4 regions of the Streptomyces sp. NPDC085481 genome follow, and region 4 is predicted to be linked to each of the others. Evidence: riboswitches for the same ligand, from Rfam matches in the RefSeq annotation. Region 4 holds a riboswitch; each other region holds the start of a gene.
What was found. Region 4 has a riboswitch for cobalamin ahead of ACIGEZ_RS00325 (cobalamin biosynthesis protein). Riboswitches for the same ligand answer to the same signal wherever they lie in the genome.

Region 1 (2,191 bases), on a different contig from region 4:
TTCTTGTGGTCGCCGAGGCCGAGGGCCAGGGGCAGGACGGCGAGGGCCGCCACGAGGAGCAGCAGCACCGTGTTGATCTTGGCGTTACGGCTCATCGGGCCACCGCCTCGGCGTCGGCGTCGGCCCGACGGTCCCGCCTGCCACCGGTCACGAGCACGCCGAGCCGGGTGAGCTCGCCCTTGCTGGACTGCACGAGCAGCCGCATCACGAGGACGGTGAGCAGGCCCTCGCTGACCGCGAGCGGGATCTGCGTGACGGCGAAGATGGAGCCGAACTTGGTGAGCGCCCCCGCGAAACCGCTGCTCGGGTCGGGGAAGGCGAGCGCGAGCTGCACACTCGTGACGCAGTAGGTGGTGAGGTCGGCGACGAACGCGCCGAAGAACACCGTCACCATCAGCGGGACGTCGTACCGGCGAAGGAGCCGGTAGACGCCGTAGCCCGCCCAGGGGCCCACGATCGCCATCGAGAAGACGTTGGCGCCCAGGGTGGTGAGACCGCCGTGTGCGAGCAACAGGGCCTGGAAGAGCAGGGTGATGGTGCCGAGGACCGTCATGATCGGCGGCCGGAACAGGATGGCACCGAGACCGGTGCCGGTGGGATGAGAGCAACTACCGGTGACGGAAGGCAGTTTCAGAGCGGACAGCACGAACGTGAAAGCGCCGGAGGCGCCCAGGAGCAGCGTGCTCTCCGGGTGCTCCTTCACTTCGCGGCTGAGTGACCGTACTCCGTGGACGACGAACGGCGCGGATGCGACGCCCCAGGCGACCGCGTGCGCCGGAGGAAGGAAACCCTCGGCTATGTGCATGGTTCAGCGAACCCTCTCCAGCACCTCGTGGATGGTTGACGTGCCCTGGCCGGTCTCCTGGCTGACGGGTACCACCGCCCGTGCTCCGCCTTCCCGGGTCCGAGGACCCAGTGGCTGCCCGCGAGGGCTGGAGCCGGACTTCCCGGTCACAGTGGCGAGGGCCGCACCGGTTTCGCACCGGATTTCCCGCTCACCAAGGCGTGGCGACCCTAACGGGCCCTCATGGGCAGTGACAAGCGGAGCCAGGCGCGCGGACGGGGCACGCGGACGGCGCGCGGAGGCGCCGGCAGCGCGGTCGCTCCGACCGGGCGCCGTGGGGCCGATGGCTCGGGAGCCGCCCCGCCCGGCCGGTGGCCGCGCGGTGTGTTTCACGCCATAGGGGTCGTCGGGAACCCGCGGAAGACCGCCCACGACTGACTGTCCGACCGGTTCGTATCACCCCCAGCGCACCGCGAGAAACGGAGACGAGATCTGTGGTGTCACACGGGACGGAGGCGGCCGCCCCGCCGGACGGGCGGGCGAATCCGCGGCTCACGGCCCTGCTCACCTGCGCGATGGCGTTCTCCATGCTCCAGTTGTTCCTGCTGGGGGCGCTCGGCCCGCGTCTGGTGGACGACATGGGTGTCTCGCCGGCCGTGCTCGGTCTGACCACGACCGTCGGCTTCGGCACCGCCGCCCTCCTCTCCCCGGTCGGGGGGCGGATCGTGGACCGGACCGGGCCTCGCCGCTCGCTGGTGCTGCTGCTGGTGGCCTCGGCCGCCGCCCTGGCTCTCATCGGTGCGGCTCCCGGTGCCGGGCTGCTGCTTGGCTCGGTGGCCCTGGGCGGGGTGCCGCAGGCGCTCGCCAACCCGGCCACCAACAAGGCCGTCCTGGCCGCGGTGGCCCCCGGCCGGCGCGGAGCCGTGACCGGCATGAAGCAGTCGGGCGTGCAGCTCGGGGCCTTCGCGGCGGGACTTCCGCTGGCCGGGCTCGCCGCCGGTCTGGGCTGGCGTGCCGCCGTGTGGACGGCCGCGTGCGCGGCGTTGCTGGCCGCAGGGTGGGCGCACCGGTCCCTGCCCGCCGATCCCGAGCCGCCCGCGTCCCCCGCCGGCCGTGTGCGGGCTCCGCGGGGCATGACGGCCTGGCTGTGCGGCTACTCACTCTTCCTCGGCGCGGGGATCGCCTCGGTCAACACGTATCTCGCGTTGTACGGGTCGGGGCCGCTGGACCTGGGACCGGCCGTCGCCGCGGTCCTGGTCGCCGTCCTCGGCGTCACGGGGATCGTGGGCCGCGTCGGGTGGTCCCGGGCCGCCCGGCCCGGGCGGGCCGAGTGGCTGCCCGCGCTCCTGGCGTGCGGGGCCGTCGGTGCGGCGGCCCTCATCGGTGCCGCGCGGTGGGCGGGCCCCC
Region 2 (2,191 bases), on a different contig from region 4:
TACGCGGACAGGACGAGCGCCAGCTTCTTCTCGGCGTTCGGGATGTGGCGCAGGCGGGCGTGCCGTACGGCGATGCCGGCGACGCGGGCGGCGCGCTCGGCGTCGGCGACGTATGCCGGGAGGCCGTCCTCGTCGATCTCCTTGAACGAGAACGGGACCGTGATCAGCCGGCCGTCGAACTCGGGGACGGCGACCTGGCTCGCCGCGTCCAGCGGCGACAGGCCCTCGTCGTTCTCCTCCCACGCGGCGCGCGAGCCCGTCAGGCACAGCGCCTGCAGGATCGGCACGTCGAGCGCGGCGAGCGCGCCCGCGTCCCAGGCCTCCTCGTCGCCGCCGGCCTGCGCCTCGGCGGGCTTGGTGCCGCCGGCGGCGAGGACGGTGGTCACGATCGCGTCGGCGCCGCGCAGCTCGTCGAGCAGCTCCGGCTCGGGGGCGCGCAGGGAGGCCACGTACAGCGCCTTGGCCCGGCCGCCGGCCTCCTCGACGGCGTCGCACAGGGCGCCGACGAAGGCGGTGTTGCCGCTCATGTGGTGGGCGCGGTAGTAGAGCACCGCGATGGTCGGGGCGCCGTCCGCGGCCTTGGAGACGCGCTCCAGCGGGCCCCAGGTGGGCGCGGGCGCCGGGGGCTCGAAGCCGTGACCGGTGAGCAGCACCGTGTCGGACAGGAACCGGGCCAGCTGCTCCAGGTTGCCCGGGCCGCCGTGCGCCAGGTAGGCGTGGGCCTCGGTGGCGACGCCGACGGGGACGGTGGACGCCTCCATCAGCTGGGCGTCGGGCGCCTGTTCGCCGCTGAGCACCACCACCGGCTTCCCGGCGGCCAGGACCGCGTCGAGGCCCTCCTGCCAGGACCGCAGCCCGCCGAGCAGGCGGACGACGACGAGCTCGGCGCCTTCGAGCAGGGCGGGCAGGTCGGCGAGCGGGAGCCGGGCGGGGTTGGCGAACCGGTACCGGACCGGGGAGTCGGGCGCGGCGGCGGTGGCCGCTCGGGCGCTGAGCAGGTCGGTGTCGGAGTGCGACAGCAGCAGGAGCATGGCGAGCTCAGGCCCTTCCTCGGGGTTGTCCGCGCCCCGGGTGGTCGTATGGACGGCGGGAGTTCCTGACTCACCGGCCCCGGAACACGGGACCGGCTCACAGTGGCGGGACCGCGCCGGATTCACACCGGGCTTCCTCCCCGGGGTCCTGGGACCCCATGCCGATCTGCATCCTAGATCGTGGCGCGGTCGGTGGGGCGGGGGCGGGGAGTCGGCCGGGTCACACCGCCGGGGGGCGGCGCCGCCGCGCCGGGCCCGCCGCGGCACCTCGCGTCCCCCGCGTCGCGCCCGTCACACCCGTCGTCCGAGCAGGTGGGAGCGGACGTGGCCGTGGGTATGCTCGCCGCCATGCCGGCCACCCCACGCACCTCGCCCGAACCGGGCGAACCTCTCATACGGGACCGCGGCGACGCCTGCCCGGGTGCGCTGCGCCTGCACTCCGCCGACGACGGCCGGCTGGCCCGACTGCGGCTGCCCGGCGGGCGGTTGACGGCGCATCAGGTCGAGGTCCTCGCCGACGCGGCGGAGTCGCTCGGCGACGGGTGCGTCAGCGTCACCTCGCGCGGGAACGTGGAGCTGCGCGGGCTCGGTGAGGGCTGTGGCGGTGCGCTGGCCGGCCTGCTCGACCGGGCCGGGCTGCTGCCCTCCCCCACCCACGAGCGGGCCCGCAACATCGTCGCCTCGCCGGCCGCGGGGCTGGACGGACTCGGGTACGCGGACGTGCAGTTGTGGGCCCGGGAGCTGGACGCCCTGCTGTGCGCCGAGCCCTGGACGGCGGCGCTCTCGGGGCGGTTCCTGTTCGTCCTGGACGACGGGCGGGGCGATGTCGCGGGGCTCGGCGGGGATGTGACCTTGCTCGCAGAAGGGCCGACGGTGCTGCTGCGCGTCGGCGGGCCGGTCCTCCGCATCGCCGCCGCCGACGCGCCCCGTGCCGCCCTCGCCGCCGCCGGGGCGTTCCTCGACGCCGCCCGGGCCGCGGGCAACGGGGCCTGGCGCGTGCGCGAGCTGCCCGAGGGGCACCGACCGGACCCGGCCGGCGCCCTGGCGCGCGCCGGGATCGGCGCCGAGCCCGTACCCGTACTCCCGCGGCCCGTACCCCCGCCGCTCCTCCCCGGACCCCTCGGACCCCGCGCCCTGCACGTCCTCGCGCCGCTCGGGCG
Region 3 (2,191 bases), on a different contig from region 4:
CCCGGCACCGCCCCGTATCCGGTCTCGCTCCCCTGCGCGGCGCCGACAGCGCGGCCGGCGCCCTCGACGCGGTGGTGCCCGTCGCCGAGCGGGACGGGGCCTTCCCCGCACGGCTCGACCGCGTCACCGGCCTGCCGGTGTGGGCGGCCGGTGTCACGGACCCGGACGAGGCCCGTCGCCGCCTCGCCGAACTCGTGCGGGCGGCCACCCACCGCTACGCCACCCACGGCCACGGCGAGGAGACGATGCTGGTCCACGCCGCCACGGCCCCCAACGCCGTCCTGCGCACCCTGCCCGCCCTCCCGAGGCCCCTGTGGGCACCCAGCCTGCACGCCGCCTGGACGGCGTCCGCCGCGGTGACCGCGATGTACGCACCGGACGCCCCCGTCGCCTTCGTGCCGCCGGGGTCCCGCACCGCCGAAGAGGTCTTCGAACTGGCCCTCGCCCACGGCGACGAACACGTCGTCAAACTGACCGACACCGCCCTCGACATCGGCGACGAGCAGGCCCTGGCAGCGGCCCTGAGGGCCGTCGAACTGAGCGAGCCGCTGCGCTAGCGGCCTGTCGTAGGCTGGCGGTGCAGCTGGTTCGCCCCGTCCTCCAGGCGGGATGCGTCGTAAGAGGGAACCCGGTGGGAATCCGGGACTGCCCCGCAGCGGTGAGCGGGAACGACCGCCGTCACACAGCACTGGACCCGGCACGGGTCCGGGAAGCGACGGCCAGTAGGTGTCCGCCGGTGATCCCGGTGGGCGTGCTCGCGAGTCCGAAGACCTGCCGCTGCCCGTGCGCCGGCATCCCGTGCGCGCGGAGCCCTTGCCGCGACTCGCGAAGGAGAGTTGACGTGGCCGATCGCACCGTCACGCGTCCCACCACCCGCACCGCCAAGACCCCGGACGACTCCCGGGTCGTCCTCGCCCACATCATGAGCGAGCACGACACCAACCTCTACGGGACCATCCACGGCGGCGTGATGATGAAGCTCATCGACGACGCCGCCGCGGCCGCCGCGGGGCGGCACGCCGACGGGCCCGCCGTGACCGTCTCCGTCGACCGGATGACCTTTCTCGCTCCCGTACGGGCCGGGGACCTGCTCAGTGTGGAGGCCGGACTCGAGCGGGCCGGGCGGACGTCGATGACCGTCGGCGTACGGGTCACCGCCGAGCGCTGGAACAGCTCCGGTCCCGCCGCCGAGGTCGCCACCGCCTTCCTCACCTTCGTCGCGATCGACGCCGAGGGACGTCCGCGGGCCGTGCCCGTCCTCGAGCGTGGTGAGGGAGTGCCCGTTTCCGATGCCCCCTGACATGAGCACGGATTCCGCTCGGCGTTCAAGGTCGATCAGGGGAGGTCAAGGTCACAGCGGTTTCCCCTGCTGCTCCTTTGACGCGCTGACCTAGCATCCGAGCATGACTGTGCTGCCTGACGACGGCCTTTCGCTGGCCGCCGAATTCCCCGCAGCGACCCATGCCCAGTGGCAGCGCCTCGTGGCGGGCGTACTGAGCAGGTCGGGCAAGGACGTTCCGGAGACCGAGGCCGAGGACGTCCTGTCCACCGCGCTCGAGGACGGCCTGCGGGCCCGTCCGCTGTATGGCGAGGGCGACGCCGGGCCCGAGCCCGGCCTGCCCGGGTTCGCGCCGTTCGTCCGGGCGAGCCGGGCCGAGGGGAACACCGCGGGCGGCTGGGACGTGCGCCAGCGGCACACGACCGCCGACCCGGACGCGGTCCTGACGGACCTGGAGAACGGCGTCACCTCGCTGTGGCTGAGGGTGGGCGCGGGCGGCATCCCGACGGCCGGGCTCGACCGGGTGCTCGGGAACGTGTACCTCGACCTCGCCCCCGTCGTGCTCGACGCCGGTCCCGAGACCGTGGCCGCCGCTAACGAGCTGTTCGACATCCACGGGCGGCGCGGGGTCGGCACCGACGCCGTGCGCGGCAACCTCGGCGCCGATCCGCTCGGCACCGAGGCCCGTACCGGCGCCGCGTACGACGGCGACGGCTTCCCCGCCGCCGTCGGTCTGGCCCGGCGCTGCGCCGAGGGGTACCCGGGGCTGCGGGCGCTGACCGTGGACGCCCTGCCGTACCACGAGGCCGGCGGCTCCGCCGCGCAGGAGCTCGGCAGCTCGCTCGCCACCGGTGTCGCCTATCTGCGGGCGCTCACCGAGGGCGGTCTGACGGTGGAACAGGCGCTCGGGCA
Region 4 (2,191 bases):
GATCGGCGCCAACCCGAAGACGAAGGCCACGGCCAAGGGCTTCCGGGCCGGCCAGATCGCCTCCGCCGGTCTCGTCTCGCTCGCCCACGGCACCAACGACGCCCAGAAGACGATGGGCATCATCACCCTCGCCCTGGTCACCGGCGGCGTCCTCGCCCCCGGCTCCAACCCCCCGATGTGGGTCATCGTCGCCGCCGGTCTCGCGATCGCGCTCGGCACCTACCTCGGCGGCTGGCGCATCATCCGCACCATGGGCAAGGGCCTCACCGACCTCCAGCCGCAGCAGGGCTTCGCCGCCCAGACCAGCGCCGCCACGGTCATCCTGGCCTCCTCGCACCTCGGCTTCTCCCTCTCCACCACCCAGTCCTGCTCGGGTGCCGTGATGGGCGCGGGCCTCGGCCGCAAGGGCGGTGTCGTCCGCTGGTCGACCGCCACCCGGATGTTCGTCGCCTGGGGTCTGACCCTGCCCGCCGCGGGCCTGGTCGGCGCCGCCGCCGAGTTCCTCACCAAGCAGGGCACCTGGGGCATCGTCGCCGTCGCGATCCTCCTGATCGCCGGCTCCGGCGTCATCTGGTCGCTGTCCCGCCGCAAGCCGGTCGACCAGCACAACGTCACCGCCGACGACCTGGACGCGCAGGCCGAGCCCGCGGGCGTCGTCACCACCGCCATCGCGGCCGTCACCCCGCCGCCGCCGGCCGGCTCCGTCGCCGCCGTCACGGACGAGGACCTGAAGACCACCATCCCCGCCCCGAGCCCGGCGGACCCGGCCGCTCCCCCGGCCCCCGCCGCCGCGGTCTAAGGAACTGGAACCAAGCATGAAGATCGACTGGGCAGCTCTCGGCTCCGTCTTCGGAGTCAGCCTCGTGGCGACCGTCGCCCTCGTGGGCCTGTTCACCCTCGGCGTCGTCGGCCTCTCCAAGCAGGAGGAGGCCGCGGCGAACGGTGGCTCCGCCACCCTGGCCCGCACCGGCGCCTACGCCTGCTTCGCGCTGTGCGCGGCAGCCGTCGCGTACGGCATCTACCTGATCGTCGTCTGACCCGCGACACCTCGTCGTGCCCGGCACGACACCCTTCCGGCCGGGCGGCCCGCACCTCGCGTGCGGGCCGCCCGGCCGTCGTGTCTGTGGCGCTTCGCACAGTGACCCGACGCAGGTCAAAGGTGAGTTGACGGCTCTTCGCGCAGCGTGGTGGACTGCCGAGGCCATTACGGCGGCAAGCAGAGGAAGTCCGGTGCGAATCCGGCGCGGTCCCGCCACTGTGACCGGACCCGAGCGGTCCGGGAGTCAGGAACTCTCGCCGCCGGTCACGTCGATCCAGGGCGCGGACCCTGAGTGAGGACCTAGCGCCATGCCCGGCCGCAGCAGTGCCAGCCCCCCGTTCCCGGGCGGATTCGCGTACGGAGCGGCCGCCGGCCTCGCCGTCGACCTGCTCCTCGGCGACCCCCGCCGCGGGCATCCCGTCGCCGCGTTCGGCCGCGCCGCCGCCGCCGTCGAGCGCCGGCTGTGGCGCGACGACCGCGGCCGCGGCGCCCTGCACACCGCCCTCTGCGCCGGCTCGACCGTGGCGCTCGGCGCCCTCGCCGCCCGTACGGTACGGGGCAGCCGCACCGCCTCGATCGCCCTGACCGCCGCCTCCGTATGGGCCGTCGTCGGCGGTACGACGCTGGGGCGCGAGGCCCGCGCCATCGGCGGGGCGCTGGCGGCCGGGGACCTGGAGGTGGCCCGGGAGCGGCTGCCGCACCTGTGCGGGCGCGACCCGCACTCCCTGGACGGGCCCGCGATGGCCCGGGCGGTCGTCGAGTCGGTCGCCGAGAACACCTCCGACGCCGTCGTGGGCGCCCTGTTCTGGGGCGCGGTCGCGGGCGTGCCGGGCCTGGTCGGCTTCCGGGCGGTGAACACCCTGGACGCGATGGTCGGCCACAAGTCCCCGCGGTACCGGCGGTTCGGCTGGGCCTCGGCCCGCCTGGACGACCTCGCAGGCTGGCCGGGCGCCCGGCTCACCGCCGTACTCGCCACCGTCGCCGGGGGGAATCCGCGCGGTGCGCTGAGGTCCTGGCGTACGGACGCGTCGAAGCACCCGAGCCCCAACGCGGGCCCGGTGGAGGCCTCGTTCGCGGGGGCGCTCGGCGTACGGCTCGGCGGCACCCTGGCGTACGGCGGCCGCGTCGAGCACCGTCCCGTACTGAACGGGG

Region 1: it holds a riboswitch for cobalamin, as region 4 does, so the genes downstream of both, ACIGEZ_RS20055 (energy-coupling factor ABC transporter permease) here and ACIGEZ_RS00325 (cobalamin biosynthesis protein) in region 4, are expected to answer to the same signal.
Region 2: it holds a riboswitch for cobalamin, as region 4 does, so the genes downstream of both, cobN (cobaltochelatase subunit CobN) here and ACIGEZ_RS00325 (cobalamin biosynthesis protein) in region 4, are expected to answer to the same signal.
Region 3: it holds a riboswitch for cobalamin, as region 4 does, so the genes downstream of both, ACIGEZ_RS16780 (acyl-CoA thioesterase) here and ACIGEZ_RS00325 (cobalamin biosynthesis protein) in region 4, are expected to answer to the same signal.

What each region holds. Positions count from the first base shown of each region.
Region 1 is NZ_JBITTJ010000009.1:43,522-45,712, forward strand. It holds gene ACIGEZ_RS20050 (energy-coupling factor ABC transporter substrate-binding protein) at 1-95, opposite strand, end outside; gene ACIGEZ_RS20055 (energy-coupling factor ABC transporter permease) at 92-805, opposite strand; cobalamin riboswitch at 835-1,018, opposite strand; gene ACIGEZ_RS20060 (MFS transporter) at 1,279-2,191, shown strand, end outside.
Region 2 is NZ_JBITTJ010000002.1:283,634-285,824, reverse strand. It holds gene cobN (cobaltochelatase subunit CobN) at 1-1,031, opposite strand, end outside; cobalamin riboswitch at 1,072-1,206, opposite strand; gene ACIGEZ_RS07145 (cobalamin biosynthesis protein CobG) at 1,368-2,191, shown strand, end outside.
Region 3 is NZ_JBITTJ010000007.1:51,376-53,566, reverse strand. It holds gene ACIGEZ_RS16785 (questin oxidase family protein) at 1-557, shown strand, start outside; cobalamin riboswitch at 618-773, shown strand; gene ACIGEZ_RS16780 (acyl-CoA thioesterase) at 923-1,300, shown strand; gene ACIGEZ_RS16775 (methylmalonyl-CoA mutase family protein) at 1,404-2,191, shown strand, end outside.
Region 4 is NZ_JBITTJ010000001.1:58,042-60,232, forward strand. It holds gene ACIGEZ_RS00315 (anion permease) at 1-799, shown strand, start outside; gene ACIGEZ_RS00320 (hypothetical protein) at 816-1,037, shown strand; cobalamin riboswitch at 1,179-1,314, shown strand; gene ACIGEZ_RS00325 (cobalamin biosynthesis protein) at 1,348-2,191, shown strand, end outside.